3 regions of the Lentzea sp. NPDC060358 genome follow, and region 3 is predicted to be linked to each of the others. Evidence: riboswitches for the same ligand, from Rfam matches in the RefSeq annotation. Region 3 holds a riboswitch; each other region holds the start of a gene.

Region 1 (6,524 bases), on a different contig from region 3:
GAACGGCGTTGCGGTTGACCGTGATCCCGATCCGGTGCAGAACGTCCTCGGCCTGCTTCCCGTCCAGCTCGGACGAGACCAGGTCGACGAGCACCAGGTGCACATCGGTGCCCCCGGTCAGCACCTTGACCCCGGCCGCGGCGACGTCGGTGGCGGACAACCGGTCGGCGAGGATTCGGGCGCCCTCGAGAGTGCGGCGCTGCCGGTCGGCGAACTCCGGCGAGGCGGCGTGCTTGAACGCCACGGCCTTGGCCGCCACGACGTGCTCCAGCGGCCCGCCCTGCTGTCCCGGGAACACCGCCGAGTTGATCTTCTTGGCGATGTCCGCGTCGTTCGACAGGATCACACCGCCACGAGGACCACCCAGGGTCTTGTGCGTGGTGGTCGTCGTGACGTGCGCGTGCGGCACGGGTGACGGGTGCAGCCCGGCGGCCACGAGGCCGGCGAAGTGCGCCATGTCGACCATCAGGAACGCGTCGACCGAGTCGGCGATCCGGCGGAACTCGGCGAAGTCCAGCTGGCGGGGGTAGGCCGACCAGCCGGCGACGATCAGCTTCGGCTTGTGCTCCACGGCCAGGCGCTCGACCTCGGCCATGTCGACCAGGCCGTCGGAGTCGGCCACGTGGTACGGCACGACGTTGTAGAGCTTGCCGGAGAAGTTGATGCGCATGCCGTGCGTGAGGTGGCCGCCGTGCGCCAGGTCCAGGCCGAGGATCGTGTCGCCGGGCTGGAGCAGGGCGAACATCGCGGCGGCGTTGGCCTGCGCGCCCGAGTGCGGCTGGACGTTGGCGAAGCCCGCGCCGAAGAGCGCCTTGATGCGCTCGATGGCCAGGCGCTCGATGACGTCGACGTGCTCGCAGCCGCCGTAGTAGCGGCGGCCGGGGTAGCCCTCGGCGTACTTGTTGGTGAGCACCGAGCCCTGGGCCTGCAGGACCGAGACGGGCGTGAAGTTCTCCGAGGCGATCATCTCGAGGGTGCCCTGCTGGCGCGCCAGCTCGGCGGCAACGGCCTCGGCGACCTCGGGGTCGTACTCCGCGAGGGAGGCGTTGAACTGCTCGGACATCTGGAAGATCTCCCTACTTGGCGCGCTTGTAGAACGGAAGTGCGACGACCTCGACCGGCTGCTTCTTGCCGCGGACGTCGACCAGCAGTGAGGTGCCCGGCTCGGAGCTCGCGCGGGACACGTAGGCCATGGCGACGGAGTAGCCGAGGGTCGGGGACAGCGCGCCCGACGTCACCCCGCCCACGACCTCGTCGCCGTTGAGGACCGCGTAGCCGTGCCGCGGGGCACGGCGCTCGGGCGTCTTCAGCCCGACCAGGACCGCGTCCACACCGGACTCCGCGACCTTGGCGAGCGCCTCGCGGCCCACGAAGTCGCCCGGCTTGTCGAGCTTCACCACGCGGCCCAGGTTGGCGTGGTACGGCGTCAGCGACGTCGTCAGCTCGTTGCCGTACAACGGCATCCCGGCCTCGAGGCGCAACGTGTCGCGGCAGCCGAGGCCGCACGGCTTGAGCTCGTGCGCCTCGCCGGCCGACAGCAGCGCCGCCCACACCGCGGGGGCGTCGGCGGGGGCGACGAAGAGCTCGAAGCCCTCCTCGCCGGTGTAGCCGGTGCGGGCCAGCAGCGCGTCGACGCCCGCGACCGTCGACGGGTACGAGGCGTAGTACTTGACCGTCGCGAGGTCCGTCCCGGTCAGGCCGGAGAGGATCTCGACGGACTTCGGGCCCTGGATCGCGATCAGCGCGTAGTCGGTGGACCTGTCGGCGACGACGGTGTCGAACCCGGCGGCGCGCTCGGCCAGCGCCTCGGCGACGACGGCGGCGTTCGAGGCGTTGGCGACGACCATGAACTCCTCGTCGCCCAGCCGGTACACGATCAGGTCGTCGACCACACCGCCGTCGGCCTGCGTGATCATCGTGTAGCGCGCCTTGCCGACGGCCAGCGCGGAGATGTGGCCGACCAGCGCGAAGTCGAGGGCCTCGCCCGCCTGCGGTCCGGTGAGGACGATCTCACCCATGTGCGTGAGGTCGAACAGGCCCGCGGTGGTGCGCACCGCGTGGTGCTCCGCGAGCTCGCTCGAGTAGCGCAGCGGCATCCGCCAGCCCGCGAAGTCGGTGAACATCGCGCCGAGCTGCTCGTGCTCGGCGTTCAGAGGCGTGAGGCGGGACATCAGAACGCTCCTCCAGGGTGCGCCGAAGAGCCGGACGCGGCCGGCTGAGGCAACAGAAGAATGACACGGTCCATCGGAGACTCCTCCACTAGAGCGAGCCTCCCCCTCTGTCATGAGCCTGAGAGCTTCGCCGCGCGGACGCGCGACTTGCACCGTGGGCGAGGCCGGTGGGCCTGCTTTCCAGAGTTGCCTTCGTCGTGCGGTACCTGCACCTGAGAGATTCCGGGGAGGAGTTGCTCCTTCGGCGCTCTCGCTGAAGAGAGCTCTCCCGCGCGACATCGACGGCCGTGTTCAGTTGTCAGCCCCAGACGCTAGCAGGCCAAACGTCACAACGGCACGCCCTGCGCGGTCTTCTCGACCACTTTGCGCTCGGCCCAGAACGACAGGAACGGGACCGTCCCGGCGAGCAGCACCAGCAGGGTGCCCTTGATCGACCAGCGCAGCTTCAGCGCCAGGTCGACGGAAAGCACCAGGTAGATGGCGTAGAGGAAGCCGTGGATCGGGCCGACGACCTTCATCGCGCCGCCCATGTCTGCGGCGTACTTGAGCACCATCGCCACGACCAGCAGCAGCAGGAAGACACCGACCACGTAAGCCATGACCCTGAACCGGGTCAACGCACCCTTCATCTGCCCGCCTTCGCTCAACGACCGTCCCGCGCGTGGAGGTCCGCGAGCATGCGGTTGTAGGCCGCGAGCTCCGCGTCTTCTTCGTCGTCGAAGTGCTCGACAGGCGCGGGTCTGACGGCGTCAACCGTAGTCACCGGCGTGGCGGCGGGTGCAACCGGCTCCGGTGCGGGGAGAGCCCCGTCACGGTTCTGGCGAGCCAGGCGGCGGAAGCGCCACACCATGAAGAGGGGGAAGAGGCCGAAGAGCGGCCACTGCAGCACGTACCCGAGGTTCTGGAAGGTGCCGCTGGCGGACTCGAAGCGCTGCCACTGCCAGTACGCGAGCCCGCAACACACGACCAGCGCCGCCAGACAGGCGAACGCGATCAGCAAGCGTTGGGGAGTAAGGAGGCCGCGCACGGCCTCCACACTACTTGGGTGAGGCCTCCGATCAGGAGGCCGCCCGTGAGGGTTGAGCGTCATGGGTACGGGGCTGCCGCCTCCGGCAGCCCGTCCGTCCTACGCCACGCCGTCCCGGCGCTGCCTCTGCAGACGTGCGACGCACCAGGCCGCGGCGGAGCCACGGCGAAGGTGCTGGAGAACCGTCATAGGTCCCAGGCGCCTCCCGAGGTCGGCGGGCGTCAGGCCGGCAGCGCGGTAGTCGAGCGCGCGCTGGTCCAGCGGGCTGATGCCCGCGTCCCACCACTGCTCGGCCTCGCTGACGTCACCGACGAGCTGCCAGTAGCTCGCTGCGGCGGCGAGCAACGCCTCGGGTGCCTCCGGCGCCCGCTTGCGCATCGCGGCCACGTAGGCCGGATCCGCCGAGTCGACCTTGACCAAGCCACGCGACCCGCTCCGTGCGGCACCCCGCTGCACGGGGATGCCTGGCGCCGAGGGGGGAGCCTCAGCGAGCCACGCGTTCTTGATCCGGTTCACCTCCTGCATCTCTGCGTCGTCAGACCGTTCAGCCGCCCACTGCTTCAAGAGCTCGTGGACCCCGGAGTCCTCGACCATCCATGCCTCCTCGTCGGTCGGGGATCGGCCATTGCAGCGGAAGGTATTCGGTAGGTCTGACAATCACCAGACCCTGAATCCCCAGAACACCCGTTACCAGTGCGTGATTGGCCGCATTCCACCCGTCCGGCTCAACGCGAACGGCCGAAGATCACCGTGGGTCACTAGCGAATCGGCGTCGCCGTCCCGAAGAGGCTCCTGATGAAGGTGATGATCGACTCCGCTCCGTCGCGCAGCCAGCCGAGCACCGTCTGGACCGCCCCGGCGGACTCCTCGGGCCGGGTGATCAGGAGGAACAGCACCAGCGCGACGACCGCCAGCACTAGCACCTTCTTGAGGTTCACAGGTACCTCTCCGTCCATGTCGCTCTCAGCTGAGGCGGCGGACCGCCGTGTCACCCGACATGCTCCCTCATTCACCCTTGCGATGAACAACGACCACGCCCAACTCGGGCGAGGTTCTGCCAGCGGCGCACGCCTGCACGGCGCCCGATGTCACCCGAATGGCGGCTAAAGAGGTCCCTGTCCAGCGCCGATGTCCTGGGCACGAGGTGAACACGGACTCCCTCGCATCCCACAGCTTGGACGAAGGCAGGTGCACCGGGCCTCACCCGGATGCCGAACCGCCGGCATCACGCTCCGTCACGCCTTCGTGGCGCTGTTTAATGCGCACCCGAACATTCATCCAATTACTCCGGACCGCCGCAGTTCCACAATTTCGGCGTCCGCCACACCCATGTCCGCGAGCACTTCCGCGGTGTCCGCCCCGGTCTCGGCCGGAGGGGTCGGAACCGCCGTCGGCGTGCGGTCGAACCGGGGTGCCGGAGCCGGGTGCACCGCCCCGGCGACGTCCACGAACACCTCCCGCGCGGCGTTGTGCGGGTGCCGCGCCGCCTCCTGCGGGCTCAGCACCGGCGCCAGGCACGCGTCGGTGTCCCCCGCGAGCTCGGCCCACTCGTCCCGCGTCCTGGTCTTCACCGCCGCCGCGATCCGTTCCCGCAGCTCGGGCCACTTCGCCGGGTCGTTGCGCGACGGCGCGTCCTGCAGCTCCAGCACGCGCACGAGGTCGGCGTAGAACTTCTCCTCCAGCGCGCCCACGGCCACGAACCGCCCGTCCGCGGCCTCGTAGACGTCGTAGAACGGCACGCCGCCGTCGAGCATGTTCTCGCCGCGCCCGCCGGACCACATGCCCGCGGACTTCATGCCGTGCAGGAACGTCGTCAGCAGCGCCGCCCCGTCGACCATCGCCGCGTCGACGACCTGGCCGCGCCCGGAGCGTTCCCGTTCGTACAGCGCCGCGAGCACGCCGAGGGCGAGCAGCAGCCCTCCCCCGCCGAAGTCGCCGAGCAGGTTGATCGGGAACGACGGCGGCCCGCCGGCCCGGCCCAGCGGCTCCAGCGCGCCGGCGACCGCGATGTAGTTGATGTCGTGCCCGGCGCGGTCGGCCAGCGGCCCGTCCTGACCCCAACCGGTCATGCGCCCGTATATGAGGCGCGGGTTGCGGGCGAGGCACTGCGCCGGCCCGATGCCCAGCCGTTCGGTGACGCCCGGCCGGAAGCCCTCGACCAGCACGTCCGAGCGCTCGACCAGCTTCAGCACCAGCTCCGAGCCCTCCGGCCGGCGGGTGTCGACCGCGATCGAGCGCCGGTTGCGGCCCAGGAAGTCGCCGGGAACCGTCGAGCGGCTCCCCGGCTTGTGCACCTGCACGACGTCCGCGCCCAGGTCGGCGAGCACCATGCAGGCGAACGGCGCGGGCGCGAGGCCCGCGAGCTCGACGACCTTCAGACCTTCGAGAGGACCGCTCACAGGGACCTCGCGATGATTTCCTTCATGATCTCGTTCGTGCCGCCGTAGATCCGCTGCACGCGGGCGTCGGACCAGGCACGGGCGATCGGGTACTCGTTCATGTAGCCGTAGCCGCCGAAGAGCTGCACGCACTCGTCGACGACCCTGGTCAGCCGGTCGGTGGCCCACCACTTCGCCATCGCCGCGGTCGGCACGTCGAGCTCGCCGCGCAGGTGCTTCTCGACGCACTCGTCGATGAACGCCCTGGTCACGGCCGCCTCGGTGGCGCACTCGGCGAGCTTGAACCGGGTGTTCTGGAACTTGATCAGCTCCTTGCCGAACGCCTGGCGCTCCTTCACGTACCTCAGCGTCATCTCCACCGCGGCCTCGATGCCCGCGATCGAGCAGACGCCGATGATCAGGCGTTCCTGCGGCAGCTGCTGCATGAGCTGGACGAACCCCTGGCCCTCCTGCTCGCCGAGGAGGTTCGAGGCGGGTACGCGCACGTCGTCGAAGAACAGCTCGGCGGTGTCCTGGCCCTTCATGCCGACCTTGTCGAGCACGCGGCCGCGCCGGATGTCCTTCTCCACCACGAGCAGGGAGATGCCCATCGCGCCCTGCGCCGGGTCGGTCTTGGCGACCACGACGACGAGGTCGGCGTGCACGCCGTTGGTGATGAACGTCTTCGAGCCGTTGATGACGTACTCGTCGCCGTCGCGCACGGCCTTGGTCCGGATGCCCTGGAGGTCGGAGCCCGCGCCGGGTTCGGTCATCGCGATCGCGCCGACGTACTCGCCGGACGCCAGCTTGGGCAGCCAGCGCCGCTTCTGCTCCTCGGTGCCGTAGGAGTTGACGTAGTGGGCGACGATCCCGCTGTGCACGCTGTTGCCCCACGCGCTGTCGCCGGCGCGTGCCTGTTCCTCGAGCAGTACGGCCTCGTGCGCGAAC
Region 2 (6,524 bases), on a different contig from region 3:
CCTCTCGACTGGAGGAGCAGGAGCACCTGCATGAGGCGGCTGGACTTCATCCTCTCAACCTGACACGAACTGTCAGGAAAACGCCACCGACATGCGGAACCCGGTCACGCCGAAGCCCTGCCTCGCAACCACGGGTCCGAGGCAGGGCTTCGCGGGGGTCTCAGCAGCAGGAGAGGAGTTCCGAGGGGCGCACAGTCGTCGCCGCGTCGTCGTCCAGGATGGCCTGGATCATCTGGTCCCATCCGGGAGTCGCACCGCCAGCCGCGTGCAGTGCGGAACGGACCCGCAGATGCGCCTGGCGCAGAGCGTCGGGGGAGTCGTCGGCGTCGAGGTGCAGGCAGAACTCGACAGTGCCGTCTTCCAGGTTGGCGCCGATGTCCGCGTCCTCGATGCCCGGTTCGCTTTGCAGCGCGTCCATCACGGCCTCCAGGTGGTTTTCCAGATCCCTGGCAACGGCCGAGGATACGCAGGTCACCTCGACGTAGTACGAGCGTGCCATCAAGCGTCCTCCCTCCAGCATCCGTTCCTCTTCAGCCATCCTCGCAGGTTGCGTGTGTAATTCGAGTTCGACGGGGTTAACTTCACTGTCTTGAAACATGCATCGTGTGGTGGGCCGCATCTGGCTTTGAAGTACTTCTTCCCCTTCTCCACCCGCCAGCCTTGCTTCTCAAGGCTGCGCAGCAGTCCCTCCAGGTCAGGATCCGGATGCTTCGGCCGCGGCACGAGTCTCCAATCGAGTGACCAGGTCTCATGCTCGATGAGGGATCGCCCCGGCCGCCCAACCCGTTACCACGGTGGGCAGCGTGGCATCTCTGCCCCCTGAGACCAGTACAGACCACATCGGAAGCCACTGGGCGACCACTTGAGCGTTTTCACCCAAAAGAGCTTCGAGCGGTTCGACAATCGGAAGACCTATGCCAGATTCCATTCCGTTGTGCCGCACACGCCCCAACGGAACCGCACGACTCGTGTGTACCTATGCGGTTGAACGAACTGTTCCTCGCTTGAACGCCAACACGTCGGCGACTCGCAAAAAGATCATCAAACCTGACACGAACTGTCAGGAATTGCCAGCACAGTGGTCCCCATGAAGGCAACAGGAACCATCGCCGTGAAGAGCTGGGACGAGAACACGTGGGACGGCCGCTCCTACAAGGAGGTCGAGGGCCGCAAGCTGACCGAGGCGCACGTCCAGTTCTCGTACGCGGGTGACATCACCGGTACCGGCAGCTGCCGGTACCTCATGTACTACGGCGACGACGTCGCGTGGACGACCGCGCTCGAGGAGATCACGACCGACGACGGCACGCTGGTGCTGCGGCACGTCGGCGCCTACCGGAACTCTGTGGAGGGCACCATCGAGGTCGTCGACGGCACCGGGAAGTTCCTCAAGGCGCGAGGTGCGGTCACCGTCGGCTGGGCGGAGGACGGCAGCGGCACCTACACCCTGGAGTACGAGGTCTGAGCGACGACCGCGCCCCCGTCCACGACGCCGCCGAGGAGTAGCTTCCCCGCCTGTGAACGACTGGCTGGCGGACACCCGGACCTCCTACGACACCGTGGCGCGCAGCTACGCCGACCACACGCGCGGGCTGCTCGACGGGCTGCCGCACATGCGGGCGGCCTTGTGGTTGTTCGCCGAGGAGGTGGACGGGCCGGTCGCGGACGTCGGCTGCGGGCCCGGCGACATCACGGCGCGGCTGCACGGGCTCGGCGTGGACGCGTTCGGGATCGACCTCTCCCCCGCGATGGTCGCGCTGGCCCGCGCGACCCACCCCGGGCTGCGGTTCGAGGTGGGGTCGATGACCGAGCCGCTCGGCACGGCGGTGGGCGGGATCCTGTCGTGGTGGTCGCTGATCCACGTGCCCGACGACGAGGTGCCCGGCGTGTTCGGGCACTTCCGGGAAGCGTTGCGCCCCAACGGGTTGCTGCAGGTCGGCTTTCACGTCGGCGACCGGGCGAACCTCAAGACCCAGGGCTACGGCGGGCTTCCGATGCGCGTGCACGTCCATCTGCGGCCGCCGGAGCGCGTGGCCGGGTGGCTGCGCGACGCCGGGTTCACCGTCGAGGCGCGGTGGCTGCTCGGCGACGACGGCGCGATCCTGTTCGCCCGGCGCGGGTGAGACCATCTGCCGGTGCCAGAAGTCGTAGCGGAAGAACAGACCTGCCAGCGGTGCGGTGAGACGGTCGAGCTGGAGACCGGGGACTTCGAGCTGTTCGAGCGGATGCACCCCGACTGCTTCCACTTCGCGTTCGAGCACGACCTGGCCGAACCGGGCCTGGGCACCGACCAGAACTGCGGTGACGAGGCCTGCCCCGTCTGAGAAACGGGACAGGGGCGCACCCCCGAGTGCGCCCCTGTCCGCCGGACGTCCGGATCAGCTGCTGTAGGCCTCGAGCGGCGGGCAGGAGCAGACCAGGTTCCGGTCGCCCTTCGCGCCGTCGATGCGGCGGACGGGCGGCCAGATCTTCGGCGCCGCGGTGCCCGCCGGGTAGACGGCCTCCTCGCGCGTGTACGGGTGGTTCCACTCGCCCACGGTCACGCTGGCCGCGGTGTGCGGGGCGTTGCGCAGCGGGTTGTCCTCCACCGGCCACTCGCCCGCGCCCACGCGGTCGATCTCGCGCTTGATGGCGATCATGGCGTCGATGAACCGGTCGATCTCGGCCAGGTCCTCGGACTCGGTCGGCTCGACCATCAGGGTGCCGGCGACCGGGAACGACATCGTCGGGGCGTGCAGGCCGTAGTCGGCGAGCCGCTTCGCCACGTCGTCCACCGTCACGCCCGTCGCCTTGGTCAGCGGGCGCAGGTCGAGGATGCACTCGTGGGCCACGAAGCCGCCCTCGCCGGTGTAGAGGACCGGGTAGTGCTCGTCCAGCCGCCGCGCCACGTAGTTCGCCGCGGCCACGGCGGTCAGGGTCGCGCGGCGCAGGCCGTCGCCGCCCATCATGCGCACGTAGGCCCACGAGATCGGCAGGATCGACGCGGAACCCCACGGGGCGCCCGCGATCGGGCCGACACCGGTGGCCGGGCCCGCGGTGGGCTGCAGCGGGTGGTTCGGCAGGAACGGCGCCAGGTGGGACTTCACGCCGATCGGGCCGACGCCGGGACCACCGCCGCCGTGCGGGATGCAGAACGTCTTGTGCAGGTTCAGGTGCGAGACGTCCGAGCCGAACTTGCCGTAGCGGGCCAGGCCGATCAGCGCGTTGAGGTTCGCGCCGTCGACGTACACCTGGCCGCCCGCGTCGTGGACCAGGCCGCAGACCTCGCGGACGGTGTCCTCGTACACGCCGTGCGTCGACGGGTAGGTGATCATGATCGCGGCCAGGTCGTCGGCGTGCTCCGCGACCGTGGAACGCAGGTGGCCCATGTCGATGTTGCCCTTGTCGTCGCACTTCACGACGACGACGCGCATGCCGGCCATGACGGCGGACGCGGCGTTGGTGCCGTGGGCGGACGACGGGATCAGGCAGACGTCGCGCGCGGCGTTGCCGTTGGCGCGGTGGTAGGCGCGGATCGCGAGCAGGCCGGCGAACTCACCCTGCGAGCCGGCGTTGGGCTGCAGCGACACGGCGTCGTAGCCGGTGACCTCGGCGAGCCAGGCCTCCAGGTCCGACACGATCTTCAGCAGCCCGGCCGCGTCCTCGACGGGCGCGAACGGGTGCAGCGTCGAGAACTCCGGCCACGTGATGGACTCCATCTCCGCGGTGGCGTTCAGCTTCATCGTGCAGGAGCCGAGCGGGATCATGCTGCGGTCCAGGGCGACGTCCTTGTCGGACAGCGCGCGCAGGTAGCGCAGCAGCGCCGTCTCGGAGCGGTGCGCGTGGAAGACCGGGTGGGTCAGGTAGTCGGACGTGCGGCGCAGGTCGGCCGGGATGCCGTCCGCGGTGTCGGCGTCGATGGCGTCCACGTCGGACCCCGTGACGCCGAAGGCCTCCCACACCGCGACGACGTGCGCGCGGGTGGTCTTCTCGTCGCAGGCGATGGCCACGACGTCGTCGTCGACCTTGCGGAGGTTGATGCCGGCCTCGCGGGCCTTGGCGACGACCTCGGCGGCCCTGCCCTCGACGCGGACCTCGACGGTGTCGAAGAACTCGCCGTGCACGACCTCGAGGCCCGCCTCGCACAGGCCCGTGGCGAGCACGGTGGCCAGGCGGTGCACGCGGGTCGCGATGGCGCGCAGGCCCTCGGGGCCGTGGTAGACGGCGTACATGGACGCGATCACGGCCAGCAGCACCTGCGCGGTGCAGATGTTCGACGTGGCCTTCTCGCGGCGGATGTGCTGCTCGCGCGTCTGCAGCGCGAGGCGGTAGGCCAGGGAGCCGTCGGCGTCGACGGAGACGCCCACGAGACGGCCGGGCAGCTGGCGCTCCAGACCGGACCGGACGGCCATGTAGCCGGCGTGCGGGCCGCCGAAGCCGATCGGCACGCCGAAGCGCTGGGTGGTGCCGACGACGACGTCCGCGCCGATCTCGCCGGGCGCGCGCAGCAGCGTCAGCGCCAGCAGGTCGGCGACGACGACGGCCTGCGCGCCGGCCGCGTGGATCTCCTCGATGAGCGCCTTCTGGTCGCGCACCACACCGGACGCGCCGGGGTAGGACAGCAGCACGCCGAAGAAGTCGCCGCCCAGGCCCAGGCCCTCGATGCCCTGCGACAGGTCGGCGACGACGATCTCGATGTCGAGCGGCTCGGCGCGCGTCTCGATCACGGCCAGCGTCTGCGGCAGCGTGTCGGCGTCGATGACGAACTTGGAGGACTTGGACTTGCCTGCCCGGCGCACCAGCGTCATCGCCTCGGCGGCGGCGGTCGACTCGTCCAGCATGGACGCGTTCGCGACCGGCAGGCCCGTCAGGTCGCCGACCATCGTCTGGAAGTTCAGCAGTGCCTCGAGGCGGCCCTGGGAGATCTCCGGCTGGTACGGCGTGTAGGCGGTGTACCAGGCGGGCGACTCGAGGACGTTGCGCAGGATCACGCCCGGCGTCACGGTGTCGTAGTAGCCCAGGCCGATCATCTGCGTCATCGGCCGGTTCCGGGAGGCGAGCTCGCGCAGCTCGGCGAGCGCCTCGGTCTCGGTGGCCGGCGCGGGCAGGTCCAGCACGAGGTCGCGTTCGTGGATGGACGGCGGAACCGCGTGCTGCGCCAGCTCCTCCAGCGACCCGACGCCGATGACGTCGAGGATGCGCGCGAGCTCGGCGGGGCGCGGGCCGACGTGGCGGTCGGCGAACGGGGTGCCGTGCTCGAGAGCGGCGAGCGGAATGCGGTCCTGCGTCATCAAACGCCTCCGGGGGCTGCGGGCACACGTGTCCTGGTGCCCTCCCCGCTCTGTCCGTACCCCGAGGGGCGCCTGAGAGGTTCACCCGCTGTGGGAGCGGGCTTTCACCGTCGGCGGGATCCCCTGGCGGGGCTCCACTTTCCAGAGGCGTCTCGCTCGGGCGGTCCTGGGTGCCTGAGAGGTTCCCGGGGAGGGACTTGCTCCTTCGGCGCCGGGCTCGGGGCCCGGTCTCTCCCGCCTGAGTTCAGCGACTACCCGAGAAGAATACCCGCAGGCCGCCCAGCTAGTCCCTAGTGACGCGGCCTACATCTCAGCACCAAGACCGCTCAAGGCCCCCGAGACGGGGTCCTCGGGGTCGTCGCGCAGCGCCACGAGCAAGTGCCGGGTGCCCACGACGTCGTCCCCGCGCCGGGCCGCGACGAGCTTGGCCCGCTCGACCGCGCGGTCCACGGACCCGCCGGCGGGCAGCGCCGCCCGGTCCACTCCCGCCTGGCGCAGGGCGGTCGCGCCGCCGGACTCGAACTCCGGCTTCAGCCTCCTGCCCGCGGCGCTCAGCTGGTGGTCGAGCGTCAGCACCGCGGCGACGAGGTCGGCGGACGAGACGGGCCGCTCCCCGGCGACGGCGAGCCGTTCGGCCTCATTGCGGACCGCGGTGAGCACCGGCCCGCCCAGCCCCTGGCCGCGCACGACGAGCTTCGTCAGCCACCGCACGTACCCGCCGCCGGACTCCCCCTCCAGCGCCCCCGCCTTGCGCAGCAGCCACACGGCGGGCGCCTCCTCCGGTTCGGCCGCCTCCCGCACGGCCGCGGCGACGGCCTCGACGTCGACGCGCCGCACCACCATCAGGTCCGCCACCCGCCCGAACTCGAGCGACAGCAGAGCGAGCGACAGGTGGGTCGTGGTCAGCACGCCGTCACCGGCCTGGCCGACCGCCGCTGCGAGGCACGCGTCGAGCGCGACGCTGGGAGGCAACGCGGTCTCGACGCGGGCCTGGTGGTGCGCGGCGCGCATCAGCGCGGTGACCTCGGGCCCGGCCTCGGCGGGACCGCCGTCGCCACCGGCCCAGTGCTCGGTGCCGCGCGCCATCGCCTGGGCCCGCAACGACTTGACCCCGAGCTTGCGGCCGGGACCGGTCGTGTCGGTGAGCGCGATCAGCAGGTTCTCGGTGCCGACGAACCCGAACTCGAGCCGGAACGCCCGCTGCACGGCGGCGGCCAGCACTTTCACGACCTGCGGGGAAGGAGTGGGGGTCAT
Region 3 (6,524 bases):
CTGACGGATCAGTCCCGCAAGGCGTGCTTCGGCCGGGACACGACGGGCGCTTCGGGCACCACCCGGGGTGCGGCGACCGAGATCGGCAGCTCGGCGGTCGTCTCGGCGGTCGTCTCCGCCGGGACGCCGATCACCCTCGAACGGGTGAAAGGGGCGCGCAGCGGCCGACGCCGTTCGCGGTGCGGCACCCCTTCGCCGATCAGGTGCCGGTGCGCGGTGTTCCAGACCTGGCACGGCCACCGGCGGTGCCGCCACCAGCCAGGACACGCCTCGCACCGGCTGTCCTCGTCGGGCTGGTGCACCTCCAGGAGCAGCCGCCAGCCGTCCGCGAGGCGGTTGATCTCCGCCCTGGCCAGCGGGACCAGCGCCTCGGCCTCACCGTGCTCGGCCGCCTTCTCCAGCTGTGCCAGCCGTTGCAGCACCGCGTCGCGCAGGACCTCGTCCATCACATCTTCGCCGTGGCCTGGTCGAGCAACGAGCCGAGCCGGCGCGTCTGGGTGGCGGACATCACAGCCGTCTCGCCCGGCGGCGTGACCAGCAGGACCCGGTCGTTCTCGACGAGAACGGTCATCGACCTGTCCCGGCCGAACGGGTCGTGGCAGTGGATCCATCCCTGTGGTTCAGCCATGGAATCTCCTATCGAGGCACACCCGACTCCGTCTTCATCGGCCGTCGCCCCTGCTCGCCGCACCGCGAGACCGGGAATTCACTCGTTTGCTGGACGAGCCCGACACGGGCGGTGGTCCAGTCGGGGAAACTTTTCCGTCGCGTTTGGGCGGGGGTGCTGGGCGCGCCACCGGGAAGCCCGCTATATTTGGTGACGGCGGCCCCGCTCCCAGTGACCCCCAGGCTGGTTGAGCGCGGCCGCCCTTTAATTTTCCCCTCTTTTTCCTGGCACCGCCTGTCGCGAAAAACCTGCTTGCGCCCCGGGGTCTCGTACGCTGTAAGTTGCTCGTACACCGTAAGGGGGACGAGATGACTTCGACGACCGCAGAGACCGGGGTGGCGCCGCACCCGCAGCGCTGGGCCGTGCTCGGCGTGCTCTGCCTGTCCGTGATGGTCGTGGTGCTGGACAACACCGTGCTGAACGTGGCGATCCCGTCGATCTCCACCGGGCTGCGGGCCGGCACCGCCGACGTTCAGTGGATGATCAACGCCTACTCGCTCGCGCTGGCGGGCCTGCTGCTCACGACCGGGTCGCTGAGCGACCGGTTCGGCCGCAAGAAGGCGCTGCTGACGGGGCTGGTGCTGTTCGGCGCCGGGAGCGCCGTGGCGGCCTACGCCGGCTCGTCCGAGGCGCTGATCGCGGCGCGCGGGTTCATGGGGATCGGCGCCGCGGTGCTGATGCCGGGCACGCTCGCCGTGCTCATGCAGCTGTTCGACGACCGGGAACGACCCAAGGCCATCGGCATCTGGGCCGCCGTGTCGAGCCTCGGGTTCGCGGCGGGGCCGGTGATCGGCGGCGCGCTGATCAAGCACTTCTGGTGGGGCTCGGTGTTCCTGATCAACGTGCCGGTGGCGGTCCTCGCGATCGCGGCCGTCGCGTTCCTGGTGCCGGAGTCGAAGGACCCGGCCGTGCGCAGGCCCGACGTGGTCGGCTCGGTGCTGTCGATCATCGGCATGGTGGCGCTCGTGTACGCGGTGATCTCGGTGCCGGAGCACGGCTTCGGCTCACCGGAGTTCGGCGTGCCGGTCGCCGTCGGCCTCGTGACGATGGCCGGGTTCGCCTGGTGGGAACGGCACACCGCCGAGCCGATGCTCGACCTCGCGTTCTTCTCCGACCGCCGCTTCACCGGCGCGGTGGCGTCGGGCGTGCTGGCGGCGTTCGGCATGGCGGGCTCGCTCTTCCTGCTGACGCAGCACCTGCAGGGCGTGCTCGGCTACAGCCCGCTGGAGGCGGGCGTCCGCGTGGCACCGATGGCGATCGCGTTGCTCGTCACCAGCAACACGCTGGGCCAGCTCGTGGTGAGGCTGGGCGCCGGGAAGGCGATCCTGCTCGGCATGACGATCGTCGCGGCGGGCGTGGCGCTGCTGCCGGTCGGCACCACCTACCCGCCGACGCTGGCCGGACTGGTCCTGATCGGCGTCGGGGTCGGGGTGTCGCAACCGGTCGCGGTCAACGCGCTGATGGGGTCGATCCCGCCGGAACGCGCCGGCATCGCCTCCGGCCTGTCGGGCACGCTGACGGAGCTGGGCTCCTCGTTCGGCATCGCGGTGCTCGGCGCGCTGCTGTCGGCGCGGTTCGCGGCCTCGCTGCCGGACGGCGTTCCCGGCCGGTCGCTGAGCGAGGCCCTGCACAGCGGCGCGGACGTCACCGTCGTGCGCGAGGCGTTCTCCAGCGGCATGGGAGTCAGCCTGGCGATCGGCGCCGTCGGGGTGTTCCTGGGAGGTGTTGTGGCCAGCGTGTTGCTGCGGCGTGCCTAATATCGCTGTTCGTGGACAGCGTGTGGTTCGGCAAGCCCAGGCCCAGCAGCGGCCAGCCCCTCGGCCTGAGCCGTGAGGCGATCGTGCGCAAGGCGTTGGAGCTGCTGGACGAGCACGGCATGCAGAAGCTCTCCATGCGCAACCTCGCCGCGCAGCTCGGCGCGGCCCCGATGTCGCTGTACTGGCACGTCCCGACGAAGGACGCGCTGATCGAGCTCTGCCTGGACGAGATCTACGGCGAGTTCGACCTGCCGGCTCCCGGCGCGGAGTGGGAGCCGGCACTGCGCGGGATGATGCACACGCTGCGCCGTCTCGCGCAGAAGCACCCGTGGTGGGTGCGGGCCATCGGGGAGCACACGACCATCGGCCCGAACGCGGTGGCGATGTCGGACGCGATGCTCGAACCCATGCGCGCGGCCGGGCTGACGATGGCGGAGGCGGCCCTGTCGGCGTCGACGGTGTCGAGCTTCGTCATGGGATTCGCGATCGCCGAGGTGAACTTCGCCGGCGCGGGCAAGATGGACCAGCCGCCGCCGGACCTGGGCAAGATCGCCGACCTGTACCGGGACAAGCACCCCCGCTACGTCGAGATGCTGGACGATCCGGCGGTGTGGTCGCTCGAGGGGCAGTTCGAGTTCGGGCTGGACTGCGTGATCGACGGCATCAAGGCCCGCGTCGCGGCCCTCAGATAGGCGAAACCCCCGCAGCGATTCACGCGTGCGGGGGCCTCATTCATCCGGTTGGTCTTCAGACGACGGACTCCAGCGGCGTGTGCGCGAGGCCGGTCGCCTCGGCCACCGGGCCGTTGGTCAGCTGTCCGGCGTGGACGTTCAGGCCGAGGGCGAGCGAACGGTCGTCCTTCAACGCCGTCTCCCAGCCCTTGTCGGCCAGCGCGACGGCGTAGGGCAGCGTCACGTTGGTCAGCGCGTAGGTCGACGTGCGCGGCACGGCGCCGGGCATGTTCGCCACGCAGTAGAACACCGAGTTGTGCACCTCGTAGGTCGGCTCGGCGTGCGTGGTGGCGCGGGAGTCCTCGAAGCAGCCGCCCTGGTCGATCGCGATGTCGACGAGCACCGAACCCGGCTTCATCTCGGCGACCAGCGCGTTCGAGACGAGCTTCGGGGCCGCGGCGCCCGGCACCAGCACGGCGCCGATGACCAGGTCGGCCTCGCGGACGGCCTGCTCCACGGAGAACGCGTTGGACGCGAGCGTGCGCAGCCGGCCCTGGAACTGGGCGTCGACCTGCCGCAGGCGGTCGACGTTGGTGTCGAGGATCTGCACGTCCGCGCCCATGCCGACGGCGATCGTGGCGGCGTTGACGCCGGCCACGCCACCACCGATGACGACCACGCGGGCCGGGGCGACACCGGGGACGCCACCGGGCAGCACGCCGCGGCCACCGGAGGGCTTCATCAGCGCGAACGCGCCGACCTGCGGGGCGAGCCTGCCCGCGACCTCGGACATCGGGGCGAGCAGCGGCAGCGCGCGGTTCGGCAGCTGCACGGTCTCGTAGGCGATGGCCGTTGTGCCGGACGCCAGCAGCGCCTCGGTCAGCGGCTTGTCGGCGGCGAGGTGGAGGTAGGTGAAGAGCGTCTGGCCGGCGCGCAGGCGCGGGTACTCCTCGGCGATCGGCTCCTTGACCTTGAGGACCAGGTCGCCCTCGGCCCACACGTCGTCGGCGGTCGCGAGGACCTTGGCGCCCGCGGCGAGGTACTCCTCGTCCGTGATCGCGGAGCCCAGACCGGCGCCCTGCTCGACGAACACGTCGTGGCCGCGGCTCGTCAGCTCGTGCGCACCGGCAGGGGTGAGAGCGACGCGGTACTCGTGGTTCTTGATCTCGCGGGGAACTGCGATCCGCACGATGACTCCTCCGTTCGGTGGCCGACATCTCACAATGTGGGGCAGTGGGAAGGTCATGTCACTGTGCTGATCGCACTATCCAAGACGGGTGTGGTTGTTCATCTAGGACAGAGCTACTTGGTTTGCGCTCGCGTGTGACTCGACCCCGTTCGCGTTGACACCCGGCGGGGCCCGCACATAGCGTGCGCCCCGAGAACTGAAGACCGGCCGCGGTGCCTCCGTGCACCACAACCCGAGTGGGAGAGACCTCGACGAGCTGAGTCGGGGCGCCGAAGGGGCAAGCTCCCGCACACTCTCAGGCAGCAAGACCGCTCGGGGTAGGCAACTCTGCACGGCGGAGGGGGCGCAAGTGTCCCGACCCGTCACGACGCAGAGGAGTCGCCGTGCAGTTCCCCGAGAACCTGCTCTACACCACCGAGCACGAGTGGGTCGACTGGACGCCGGGCACCCAGGACCCGCTGACCTGCGGAATCACCGAGTACGCCGCGGACGCCCTCGGAGACATCGTCTTCGTCCAGCTGCCCGACGTCGGTGCCGAGGTGATCACCAACGAGGTGTGCGGCGAGCTCGAGTCGACCAAGTCCGTCAGCGACCTGTTCTCGCCCGTCACCGGTGAGGTGATCGAGGTCAACAGCGCCGTCGTGGACGACCCGGCGATCGTCAACAGCGACCCGTACGGCGCCGGCTGGCTGTTCAGGGTCCGCGTCGAGTCGGCGGAGAACCTGCTCACGGCGGCGAAGTACGCCGAGCTGACCAAGTCCGACTGACACCGGTCCGACTGACCGCCCCACCACCACGAAGGACTGATCAGTGGCGATCAGCGTTTTCGACCTCTTCTCCGTCGGCATCGGACCGTCGAGCTCCCACACGGTCGGCCCGATGCGCGCGGCGGCGATGTTCGTCGACAAGCTCGGCGAGCGCGCGTCCACCGTGGACCGCGTGCACGTCGAGCTCTTCGGCTCGCTCGGCGCGACCGGGCACGGCCACGGCAGCCCCAAGGCCGTGTTCCTCGGCCTCGAGGGCAACCTGCCGGAGGAGGTCGACCCGGCGGTCGCCGCCGGCCGCGTCGAGGAGATCGTCGCGAGTGGACGGTTGCGGCTCGGCGGCGCGCACGAGATCGGCTTCCGGCACGACCGCGACCTCGTCATGCACCGCCGCAAGTCGCTCCCGTTGCACCCCAACGGGATGAGCTTCGAGGCGTTCAGCGGCGGGGTGTCGGTCGAGCACGCCGTCTACTACTCGATCGGTGGCGGGTTCGTCGTCGACGAGAACGCCTCCGGCACCGACCGCATCAAGCCCGACTCCACGCCGTTGCCGCACCCGTTCCTCACCGGCGACGAGCTGCTCGCGCGCTGCCGCGAGACGGGCCTGTCGATCAGCGAGATCATGATGGCCAACGAGCTGTCGTGGCGGACCGAGGCCGAGGTGCGGTCGGGGCTCCTGCACATCTGGCACGTCATGCAGGAGTGCGTCGAGCGCGGCTGCACCGAGCACGGCACCCTGCCCGGCGGCCTGAAGGTGCGCCGCCGGGCCGCCGAGATGCGCAAGCGGCTGGAGGGCGAGCACTTCGTCACCGACCCGCTGCGCGTCATGGACTGGGTGACGCTCTTCGCGCTGGCCGTCAACGAGGAGAACGCGGCGGGCGGCCGGGTCGTCACCGCGCCCACCAACGGCGCGGCCGGCATCGTGCCGGCGGTCCTGCACTACTACACGCGGTTCGTGCCGGGGGCCGATGACGACGGCGTGGTCCGGTTCCTGCTCACCGCGGGCGCGATCGGCGTGCTGTTCAAGGAGAACGCGTCGATCTCCGGCGCCGAGGTCGGCTGCCAGGGCGAGGTCGGCTCGGCCTGCTCGATGGCCGCCGGCGGTCTCGCCGAGGTGCTCGGCGGCACCCCGGAACAGGTCGAGAACGCGGCCGAGATCGCCATGGAGCACAACCTGGGCCTGACGTGCGACCCGATCGGCGGCCTGGTGCAGATCCCGTGCATCGAACGCAACGCCGTCGCGTCGATCAAGGCGATCACGGCCGTGCGCATGGCTTTGCGCGGCGACGGCTCGCACTTCGTGTCGCTCGACAAGGTCATCAAGACCATGCGCGACACGGGCAAGGACATGTCGGTGAAGTACAAGGAGACGGCCCGCGGCGGGCTCGCCGTGAACGTCATCGAGTGCTGACCGCGCCTCAGCGGGCGTCGTAGGCCTGCTGCGCCTCGATCACCTCGGGCATCCGCGCCTGCAGG

The links. Region 3 has a riboswitch for glycine ahead of gcvH (glycine cleavage system protein GcvH). Riboswitches for the same ligand answer to the same signal wherever they lie in the genome.
Region 1: linked by a shared signal. The riboswitch ahead of gcvT (glycine cleavage system aminomethyltransferase GcvT) and the one ahead of gcvH (glycine cleavage system protein GcvH) in region 3 are both predicted to bind glycine.
Region 2: linked by a shared signal. The riboswitch ahead of gcvP (aminomethyl-transferring glycine dehydrogenase) and the one ahead of gcvH (glycine cleavage system protein GcvH) in region 3 are both predicted to bind glycine.

The regions. Positions count from the first base shown of each region.
Region 1 is NZ_JBHXCW010000236.1:5,050-11,573, reverse strand. It holds partial or broken gene glyA (serine hydroxymethyltransferase) at 1-1,063, opposite strand, end outside; gene gcvT (glycine cleavage system aminomethyltransferase GcvT) at 1,077-2,171, opposite strand; glycine riboswitch at 2,269-2,361, opposite strand; glycine riboswitch at 2,362-2,452, opposite strand; gene ACFWGZ_RS33715 (DUF3817 domain-containing protein) at 2,498-2,800, opposite strand; gene ACFWGZ_RS33710 (hypothetical protein) at 2,815-3,171, opposite strand; gene ACFWGZ_RS33705 (helix-turn-helix transcriptional regulator) at 3,298-3,792, opposite strand; gene ACFWGZ_RS33700 (hypothetical protein) at 3,957-4,136, opposite strand; gene ACFWGZ_RS33695 (CaiB/BaiF CoA transferase family protein) at 4,473-5,597, opposite strand; gene ACFWGZ_RS33690 (acyl-CoA dehydrogenase family protein) at 5,594-6,524, opposite strand, start outside.
Region 2 is NZ_JBHXCW010000170.1:10,862-17,385, forward strand. It holds gene ACFWGZ_RS28960 (helix-turn-helix transcriptional regulator) at 1-50, opposite strand, end outside; gene ACFWGZ_RS28965 (hypothetical protein) at 161-538, opposite strand; gene ACFWGZ_RS28970 (DUF3224 domain-containing protein) at 1,088-1,465, shown strand; gene ACFWGZ_RS28975 (class I SAM-dependent methyltransferase) at 1,518-2,123, shown strand; gene ACFWGZ_RS28980 (hypothetical protein) at 2,136-2,324, shown strand; gene gcvP (aminomethyl-transferring glycine dehydrogenase) at 2,379-5,270, opposite strand; glycine riboswitch at 5,422-5,517, opposite strand; partial or broken gene ACFWGZ_RS28990 (Clp protease N-terminal domain-containing protein) at 5,574-6,524, opposite strand, start outside.
Region 3 is NZ_JBHXCW010000163.1:10,890-17,413, forward strand. It holds gene ACFWGZ_RS28345 (hypothetical protein) at 9-446, opposite strand; gene ACFWGZ_RS28350 (hypothetical protein) at 446-628, opposite strand; gene ACFWGZ_RS28355 (MFS transporter) at 976-2,424, shown strand; gene ACFWGZ_RS28360 (TetR/AcrR family transcriptional regulator) at 2,436-3,116, shown strand; gene ald (alanine dehydrogenase) at 3,172-4,284, opposite strand; glycine riboswitch at 4,512-4,605, shown strand; gene gcvH (glycine cleavage system protein GcvH) at 4,668-5,051, shown strand; gene ACFWGZ_RS28375 (L-serine ammonia-lyase) at 5,095-6,459, shown strand; gene ACFWGZ_RS28380 (winged helix-turn-helix transcriptional regulator) at 6,467-6,524, opposite strand, start outside.